2 regions of the Streptomyces sp. NBC_00440 genome follow, and region 1 is predicted to be linked to the other one. Evidence: riboswitches for the same ligand, from Rfam matches in the RefSeq annotation. Region 1 holds a riboswitch; the other holds the start of a gene.

Region 1 (4,723 bases):
TGTACGAGTGCACCTCGCCCGACGAGGTGGTCGGTCTGCTGCAGGGCGGCCAGGGGATCTTCGGGATCGCCGTCGGGGTCGTGTGGCGGGATGTGGAGAGCGCCCTCTCACAGCTGCACGGCGAGCGGGTCGACACCGGTGAGACCCTCATCGGCCACAACCCGGCCGACGAGCTGGCCAGGCGCCGCAACCGCGCCGTCTGACGGGCCTCCGCGCTGCGGGGACCCGATTGTCAGTGCCGTGAGGCAGCATCGGTGGTGTGAGAGCCGCGCCCACCATCCTGCATCTGGACATGGATGCCTTCTTCGCCGCCGCGGAACAGGCGGCGAAGCCGAGCCTGCGCGGGAAGCCGGTGGTGGTCGGCGGGCTCGGGCCGCGCGGAGTCGTGTCGACGGCCTCGTACGAGGCCCGGGTGTTCGGGGTGCATTCGGCGATGCCGATGGCCCAGGCCCGCCGGCTCTGTCCGAACGCCGCCTATCTGGTGCCGCGCTTCGCGCTCTACCGCGAGGTGAGCGGCCAGGTCATGGAGCTGCTCGGGCGGCTCTCGCCGCTGGTCGAGCCACTGAGCCTGGACGAGGCCTTCGTGGACCTGGAGGCGGGCGGAGTCGCAGACGGCAGGCGATCGGCGAGGCGCGCCGGTGAGCAGCTGCGCAGGGACATCCTGGCGGTCACGGGGCTCAGCGGGTCGGTGGGTCTCGCCGGCTCCAAGATGCTGGCGAAGATCGGCTCGGAGCGTGCCAAGCCGGACGGCCTGGTCCTGATAGAACCGGGCACCGAGCGCGAGCTGCTCGCGCCCCTCTCCGTACGGATCCTGCCGGGCGTGGGGCCGGCGACCGGTGAGCATCTGCGCAGGGCCGGGATGACCACCGTGTCCCATCTGGCCGAGGCCGGTGAGGACGAGCTCGTCCGGCTGCTGGGCAAGGCGCACGGCGCCTCGCTCTACCGGATGGCGCTCGGTCACGACGACCGGCCCGTGGTGTCCGAGCGGGACGCCAAGTCGGTCTCGGTGGAGGACACCTTCGACGTCGACCTGCACGACCGGGTGCGGGTGCGGGCGGAGGTGGTGCGGCTGGCCGGACGGTGCGTGGAGCGGCTGCGGGACGCCGGGCGGTCCGGGCGGACGGTGGTGCTGAAGGTCCGGCGGTACGACTTCTCGACGCTGACCCGCTCCGAGACGCTCCGGGGGCCCACGGACGACCCGGAGGTCGTCCGCGAGGCCGCAGGTCGGCTGCTGGAGGCCGTGGACACCACGGGCGGCGTGAGGCTGCTCGGGGTGGGGGTCACCGGCCTCGCGGACTTCACCCAGGAGGACCTTTTCGCGCAGGCGGCCACGGAGCGGGCGGCCGAGCTGGAGCACGCGGCGGCGGAAGAGGCGGCGCCCGGTCCCGCGGCGCCGCCGGAGCCATCCGCGGACGAGCCGCCGCCCGGCACCGGTCACCGCTGGCTCGCCGGGCACGATGTGCGCCACGACGAGTACGGCGCGGGGTGGGTGCAGGGCAGCGGCGTGGGCCGGGTGACGGTGCGGTTCGAGGATCCGTACGCGACCGTGCCCGGCCGGGTGCGGACCTTCCGGGTCGACGACCCCGCGCTGAGGCCGTCGGATCCGCTGCCGTTGGTCCGGGCTGCCCCGACTGCCCCGACGGGATCCGATGGCCCGTGCGGTGCGGATGGATCCGGCGGACCGGGCGGACCGGACGGGACAGTCGTGGGGGAGGAAGCGGACACCGGTGAGAGGCCCGGAAAGTCCGGGGAAGCAGTGCCTGGCGAGGGGGAGCCGGGTGGTCAGGCGCGTTCTTCTTCGCCCGCGAGCCGGCCGAAGTCCCGGTCGGGGGGCGGCGGCGTGGGGGCCGAGATACCGAGCCCGTAGTGGTGGTAGAGCTGGAGTTCCTGCTCGGGTGAGAGATGGCGGCCGACACCGAAGCCCGGTGCTTCCTTGATCAGCGTGCGGTCGAAGGGCACCCGGAGGGCTTCGCTGACCAGTTCGCTCGGCTTCAGCGGGACGAACGCGTCCCGGCTGAACAGCCCGGTGCGTACCGCGGCCCACTCGGGCACTCCGGTGGCGTCGTCGAGGTAGACCTCGTCAACCGTGCCGATCTTGAGGCCATTGCGGTCGAACGCCTTGCGGCCTATCAGGCTGCGCGGATCTATGTCGGTCTGCACGGTCCCTCCAACTGATCGCAACGGATCACGATGTCTCCCGCCCCCTGCGAAGGTCTCCCCCTCAGGGAAGTCCAGATCCGGGGCATCGGCCACTCGAACACCGTGCGAAGTGGCTCGCTGGTAGGCTGGCCCATGGCTGCTGACCCCGCGCGGGAGAGCCCTTCGGATGCGATGTCCGGGGGCGCCGAAGGAGCAAATCCTCCCCGGAATCTCTCAGGCACACGTACCGCGCGGACGAGGTCACTCTGGAAAGCAGGGCGGGCGTCGGGCGGGCACGTCCGGATCCCTACCTCACCGACGGTGAAAGCGGGCACGTCGAGCGACGGGCCGGTGAAACTCTCAGGTTGAGATGACAGAGGGGGAGGCCGTCCGGGTACCCGTGCCGTGGTACCCCTCGCAGGTCGTTACGACCAGGAGGCCTCCGCCATGACTGCTCACCGCATTCCGCTCTCCCAGCTGGAGCGTGGCATCCCCTTCGAACAGCGCCACATCGGGCCCGACGCGGGGGCCCAGGCCAAGATGCTCGCCCATGTCGGTTACGGATCGCTCTCGGAGCTCACCGCGGCCGCCGTCCCCGAGGTGATCAAGAGCGCCGAGGCGCTGAACCTCCCGGACGCGCGCACCGAGGCCGAGGTCCTCGCCGAGCTGCGTCTCCTCGCCGACCGCAACCAGGTCCTCGCCCCGATGATCGGGCTCGGCTACTACGGCACGTTCACACCGCCGGTCATCCTGCGCAACGTCATGGAGAACCCCGCCTGGTACACGGCGTACACGCCCTACCAGCCGGAGATCTCCCAGGGGCGCCTGGAGGCGCTGCTGAACTTCCAGACCGTTGTCGCCGATCTGACGGGCCTGCCCACCTCGGGCGCATCGCTGCTGGACGAGGGCACCGCGGCAGCCGAGGCGATGTCCCTCGCGCGCCGCGTCGGCAAGGTCAAGAACGGTGTCTTCCTGGTCGACTCCGACGCCCTCCCGCAGACCGTCGCGGTGATCGAGACGCGCGCCGAGCCTGCCGGTGTCGAGGTTGTCGTCGCCGACCTCAGCGACGGCATCCCGGCCGAGGTGGCCGAGCGCGGCGTCTTCGGCGTACTGCTCCAGTACCCCGGCGCCTCCGGCCGGGTCCGGGACATCGCGCCCGTCATCGAGCAGGCGCACGAGCTCGGCGCCGTCGTCACCGTCGCCGCCGATCTGCTGGCGCTGACGCTGCTCACCTCGCCCGGCGAGCTGGGGGCGGACATCGCGGTCGGTACGACCCAGCGGTTCGGTGTCCCGATGGGCTTCGGCGGTCCGCACGCCGGGTTCATGGCCGTACGTGAGAAGTTCGCGCGCAGCCTGCCGGGGCGGCTCGTCGGAGTCTCCGTCGACGCCGACGGAAACAAGGCGTACCGGCTGGCCCTGCAGACCCGTGAGCAGCACATCCGCCGCGAGAAGGCCACCAGCAACATCTGCACCGCGCAGGTGCTCCTCGCCGTGATGGCCGGGATGTACGCGGTCTACCACGGCCCGGACGGCCTGCGTGACATCGCCCGGCGCACCCACCGGTACGCGGCGATCCTCGCCGAGGGGCTGCGCGCCGCGGGCGTCGACGTCGTGCACGGCGAGTACTTCGACACCCTCACCGTACGGACCGCGGGCAAGGCCGCCGAGGTCGTCGCCGCCGCCCGCGAGGGCGGGGTCAACCTGCACCAGGTCGACGCCGACCTGGTCTCCGTCGCCTGCGACGAGACCACCACGCGCACCCAGCTGGCCGCCGTCTGGGCAGCCTTCGGCGCCGATGGCGACATCGAGGCGCTCGACGGGCGGACCGCCGACGCGCTGCCCGCGGGGCTGCTGCGCCAGGACACCGTCCTCACCCACCCGGTCTTCCACCAGCACCGTTCCGAGACGGCGATGCTGCGCTACCTGCGCAAGCTCGCCGACCGCGACTACGCGCTGGACCGCGGCATGATCCCGCTCGGCTCCTGCACCATGAAGCTCAACGCCACCACCGAGATGGAGCCGGTCACCTGGCCCGAGTTCGGTGCGATCCACCCCTTCGCCCCGGTCGAGCAGGCGCAGGGATATCTGACGCTCATCCGCGAGCTGGAGGAGCGGCTGGCCGAGGTCACCGGATACGACAAGGTCTCCCTCCAGCCCAACGCGGGCTCGCAGGGCGAGCTGGCCGGTCTGCTGGCCGTGCGCGCCTACCACCGGGCCAACGGCGACACCGCGCGCACCGTGTGCCTCATCCCGTCGTCGGCGCACGGCACCAACGCCGCCAGCGCCGTGATGGCCGGTATGAAGGTCGTCGTCGTGAAGACCCGCGAGGACGGCGACGTCGACGTCGAGGACCTGAACGCCAAGATCGAGCAGTACCGCGACGAGCTGTCCGTGCTGATGGTCACCTACCCGTCGACCCACGGGGTCTTCGAGGAGCACATCACCGACATCTGCGCCGCCGTGCACGACGCGGGCGGCCAGGTGTACGTCGACGGCGCCAACCTGAACGCACTGGTCGGCCTCGCCAAGCCCGGCAAGTTCGGCTCGGACGTCTCGCACCTCAACCTGCACAAGACCTTCTGCA
Region 2 (4,723 bases), 5.0 Mb from region 1:
GGTCCAGACCGGTGGCGATGCGCCGCAGATCGGTCCAGGGGATGCCGACACCGCCGCCGGGGGCATGGGGATTGAGCCAGATTCCCCAGTGGTCGGGGTAGAGGGAACGGGCGATGTCACGTCCTGTGACCACCTCGTGCGAACGGTTCCAGCCGGAGACCGCCAGCTCCTGTGCCGACGTCACACACGGGGCGTAACCGAGACCTTCGATCTCCATGTTCCCGTACTGGGCGTCCGGCGACCCGGCCTGGCCGTGCCAGAGCAGCATCCAGACCTGGCTGTCGGCGAGCGCCTGCAGCAGTGCCTCATAGGCGTCGTACCGCCCGGGGGTCACCTGGAGCAGCATCTGCTCGACCTGCCCGGCCGCCGTGCCCGACGCACTCACTCTGGGTCCCGCCCCTCTTCGATCCACCCGTTTTGGTCCACGCGTTGACGTTCCACCCGCCGGGACGCGGCTCGCACGGCCCGGCCCGCACGGAGCCGTTCCGTTCCGTGCGTCCGTTCCGTTCGATCCGTTCGGTGCGCGATTGGTTCCGTGCAATTTCGGCCAGTCGACGTGCCGGCCGTCCCGCGCGTCCCGCACATCCGACCAGCTTAGAGCGACCGGCCCTACAGCACCGGCCCCACGGCGTCGGCCCTGACGTAGAACGGCCTGACCTTGTCCAGCATCCAGTCGGCGACCGGATCCTGCGCCACGTCCAGCAGGACGAGATTGACCGGCCAGGGCACCTCGACCCGGTGCAGCGCCCGGCCGAGCGCGTCCATCGGGGCGTTGCGGCCCGCACCGTCCCAGGTCGCGAACTCGACCCCGACGAAGAGGACCGGGTCGCCGCCCTCGATGGAGGCGAGGGCCCGGCGCGCCGAAAGGACCACGCCCGACTCCTCGAACTCACCGGCGGCGGCGGAGAGGAAGTCGACCGGCTCCTCCTGCCAGTCCGGCTCGAAGAGCCGCACCCGGCCGCCGGTCGCCGGCCCGTCGAGAGAGGTCCGGCCGCTCCGGCACAGTTCGGCCACGGCGGCCGGCGGCAGCGGCATACCGATCGCACCGCCCGGATTCACCACGACGCCCAGCTGCGGCGGCAGCCCGCGGGCGAACTCGACCGCCGGGGCCACCGCGAAGGAGTAGTGCGAGCCGACGCACTGGAGGAACTGCGCCTCGGAGCTGAAGACGGGGACATAGGCCCCGCCCTCGATGTCCACGGTGGGCAGGTCGAGCGAACTGCTGTCCTGCCCTCCGCCGTTGGGCAGCGGGACCCAGAGGTTGCTGCGCCCCAGCACCTCGATCAGCCGGCCGCCCGCGGCGGGGTTCCCGACCGATGCGGTCAGGACCTCTTCGAGCTCATTTCCCGGCCATGCCATGTCCACCGAGGTATCCCCTTCTCACCTGTTCACCTGCCGACCGACCTTAGGGCCTGCCCTCCGGATCATCCCGCCCGATCCGAACGGAGGACCCTGACGGCCTCCCCCACGATAGAGAGTGGCGCCGTCACGCCGCCGCCCCGAACCCGATCCTGCGCAGTGCGGCCGCCGCGTCCCGGTCGAGCAGCACGACCGAACCGCACCCCGCGGGCAGCCGCGCCCGCTCGGCGTTCCGGACCAGCCCGGCGACCGCCCTGCGGTGCCGGGCGAAGGCGTAGGCGGAGACCTTCCGGCCACGCTCCGTCTGACCGGCCAGCGCCACCCCGGGCGCCACGTCGAGCAGCAGCAGGTGCAGGGCGCTCCGGCGCCGCCGTGCCGCCCTGACCAGCAGGGCGCGCACCCAGGAGTGCGTGCCGCAGTCGTGCACGACGACACCGGCACCCGAGCGCAGGACGCGCCACAGCCTGCCGTAGTGGGCGGCCCGGACCAGCGGGCGGTAGCTCCAGTACGGCAGCAGGCCGGGCATCCGGCGCTCCCAGCGGTCCCGGGTGTCCTGCGAGTCGATCCCGCGCGCCCCGGCGGCCCTGCGTAACAACGTGGACTTCCCGCTGCCCGGGAGGCCGGACAGGACCACCACGTCCCCGGCGGCGAACACCAGGCGGTCCGGGCTGCGGCCGGCCCGCCTGCGCAGGTCCCGCACCGCGGGCGGTCTGCGGCCGGCCGCCTCCCGTCCGGGCCGTACGAGCCGCCCGGGCGTCACCCGCGGCCCCCCGGATGTCACTTCGGGCGCCGCATCAGCACGCCGCCACTCCTGCCCCACCATGGTCACTCCCCCTGTGCCACCCCGTATGCCTGCGTATCCCCTGCATACCCCCGCTGAGGAAGTGTAAAGAAAGAGTAATGCGACACCGGTGGGGCGCCGCGCGCGCGGCATGCAATGATGTGCGCGCCAACTCCATACAGGCCGTTCGAATCCGCGCGGGAGAGTTCCCGGTCACCGGCCGGGGCGCCGAAGGAGCAAGTCCCTCCCTTGTAATCTCTCAGGCCCCGTACCGCGCGGACGAGGCAGATCTGAAAAGCGGGCCGCCCTGCGGTCCCACCCAAGGTGCAAGCCGTGCCTCTCAACAGGCGCCGGCGAACCTCTCAGGTTCCGATGACAGATGGGGAGGATTGTCCTCGTCTGTCATGCCCTGGGAGTACCGCATATGAGCCCCACGCCCCGCCTCACAGCACTCGACGCCCTGCACAGGTCGCTCGGCGCGACCATGACCGACTTCGCGGGCTGGGACATGCCGCTGCGCTACGGCAGTGAGCGCGACGAGCACATCGCCGTACGGACGCACGCCGGCCTCTTCGACCTCTCCCACATGGGCGAGATCACCGTCAGCGGCCCGCAGGCCGTGCGGCTGCTCGATCACGCGCTGGTCGGCAACATCAGCACCGTCGGCAACGGCCGCGCCCGCTACACCATGATCTGCCAGGAGGACGGCGGGATCCTGGACGACCTGATCGTGTACCGGCTCGGCGAGCAGGAGTACATGGTCGTCGCCAACGCGGGCAACGCCCAGGTGGTCCTGGACGCGCTCACCGCCCGCGCGGGCGGCTTCGACGCCGTCGTACGGGACGACCGTGACGCGTACGCCCTGCTGGCCGTACAGGGGCCGGAATCCTCCGGCATCCTGAAATCGCTGACGGACGCCGATCTGGACGGGCTGAAGTACTACGCGGGCCTGCCCGGCACCGTCGCCGGCGTCCAGGCGCTCATCGCCAGGACCGGCTACACGGGCGAGGACGGGTTCGAGCTGTTCGTCGCCCCGTCCGACGCCGAGAAGCTCTGGCAGGCGCTGACCGAGGCGGGCGCACCGGCCGGTCTGGTGCCCTGCGGCCTCTCCTGCCGCGACACCCTGCGCCTGGAGGCGGGCATGCCCCTCTACGGCCATGAGCTGACCACCGCGCTGACCCCCTTCGACGCCGGTCTCGGCCGGGTCGTCAAGTTCGAGAAGGAGGGCGACTTCGTCGGGCGCGCGTCCCTGGAGGCGGCCGCCGAGCGCGCGGCGGCGGCCCCGCCGCGCAAACTGGTCGGCCTGATCGCGGAGGGCCGCCGGGTCCCCCGCTCGGGCTACCAGGTCGTCGCGGACGGCCAGGTCGTCGGCGAGGTCACGTCGGGCGCCCCTTCGCCGACGCTGGGCAGGCCGATCGCCATGGCGTACGTCGACGCGGCCCACGCGGAGCCCGGCACGTCCGGTGTGGGCGTGGACATCCGCGGTACCCATGAGCCGTACGAGGTCGTGGCCCTCCCCTTCTACAAGCGCCAGAAGTGACCCACACCATCTCAGCCCGTAAGACCACCGTTCATCAGCACTCCCCCGCATCCAGGAGAATCAGGTCATGAGCAACCCCCAGCAGCTGCGTTACAGCAAGGAGCACGAGTGGCTGTCGGTCGCCGAGGACGGCGTCTCGACGGTCGGCATCACGGAGTTCGCGGCCAACGCGCTCGGTGACGTCGTCTACGCCCAGCTCCCTGAGGCCGGGTCCACGGTCGCCGCGGGCGAGACCTGCGGTGAGCTGGAGTCGACCAAGTCGGTCAGCGATCTGTACGCCCCGGTTTCCGGTGAGATCACCGAGGTCAACCAGGACGTCATCGACGACCCGTCGCTGGTGAACACCGCCCCGTACGAGGGCGGTTGGCTGTTCAAGGTGCGCGTCACCGGCGAGCCGGACGACCTGCTCTCCGCCGACGAGTACGCCGCTCTCTCCGCCGGCAACTAGGGAACTAGGGACTATCGATGTCACTTCTTGACTCCTCCCTCCACGAGCTCGACCCGGACGTCGCCGCCGCTGTCGACGCCGAGCTGGTCCGCCAGCAGTCCACCCTCGAAATGATCGCCTCCGAGAACTTCGCTCCGGTCGCGGTCATGGAGGCCCAGGGCTCGGTCCTCACCAACAAGTACGCCGAGGGCTACCCGGGCCGCCGCTACTACGGCGGCTGTGAACACGTCGATGTGATCGAGACGATCGCGATCGACCGCGTCAAGGCGCTCTTCGGCGCCGAGCACGCCAACGTCCAGCCGCACTCGGGCGCCCAGGCGAACGCCGCCGCGATGTTCGCGCTGCTCAAGCCCGGTGACACGATCATGGGTCTGAACCTCGCCCACGGCGGGCACCTGACCCACGGCATGAAGATCAACTTCTCCGGGAAGCTCTACAACGTGGTCGCGTACCACGTCGACGAGGAGACCGGCCAGGTCGACATGGCCGAGGTCGCGCGCCTGGCCAAGGAGTCCCAGCCGAAGCTGATCGTGGCCGGCTGGTCCGCCTACCCGCGCCAGCTGGACTTCGCCGCGTTCCGCAAGATCGCGGACGA

What was found. Region 1 has a riboswitch for glycine ahead of gcvP (aminomethyl-transferring glycine dehydrogenase). Riboswitches for the same ligand answer to the same signal wherever they lie in the genome.
Region 2: linked by a shared signal. The riboswitch ahead of gcvT (glycine cleavage system aminomethyltransferase GcvT) and the one ahead of gcvP (aminomethyl-transferring glycine dehydrogenase) in region 1 are both predicted to bind glycine.

Annotation. Positions count from the first base shown of each region.
Region 1 is NZ_CP107921.1:959,344-964,066, reverse strand. It holds gene OHB13_RS04315 (MerR family transcriptional regulator) at 1-203, shown strand, start outside; gene OHB13_RS04310 (DNA polymerase IV) at 260-1,867, shown strand; gene OHB13_RS04305 (PRC-barrel domain-containing protein) at 1,783-2,160, opposite strand; glycine riboswitch at 2,301-2,399, shown strand; gene gcvP (aminomethyl-transferring glycine dehydrogenase) at 2,587-4,723, shown strand, end outside.
Region 2 is NZ_CP107921.1:5,917,194-5,921,916, reverse strand. It holds gene OHB13_RS26665 (enhanced serine sensitivity protein SseB C-terminal domain-containing protein) at 1-385, opposite strand, end outside; gene OHB13_RS26660 (enhanced serine sensitivity protein SseB) at 610-1,359, opposite strand; gene OHB13_RS26655 (ABC transporter ATP-binding protein) at 1,487-2,182, opposite strand; glycine riboswitch at 2,329-2,424, shown strand; gene gcvT (glycine cleavage system aminomethyltransferase GcvT) at 2,565-3,680, shown strand; gene gcvH (glycine cleavage system protein GcvH) at 3,748-4,128, shown strand; gene glyA (serine hydroxymethyltransferase) at 4,146-4,723, shown strand, end outside.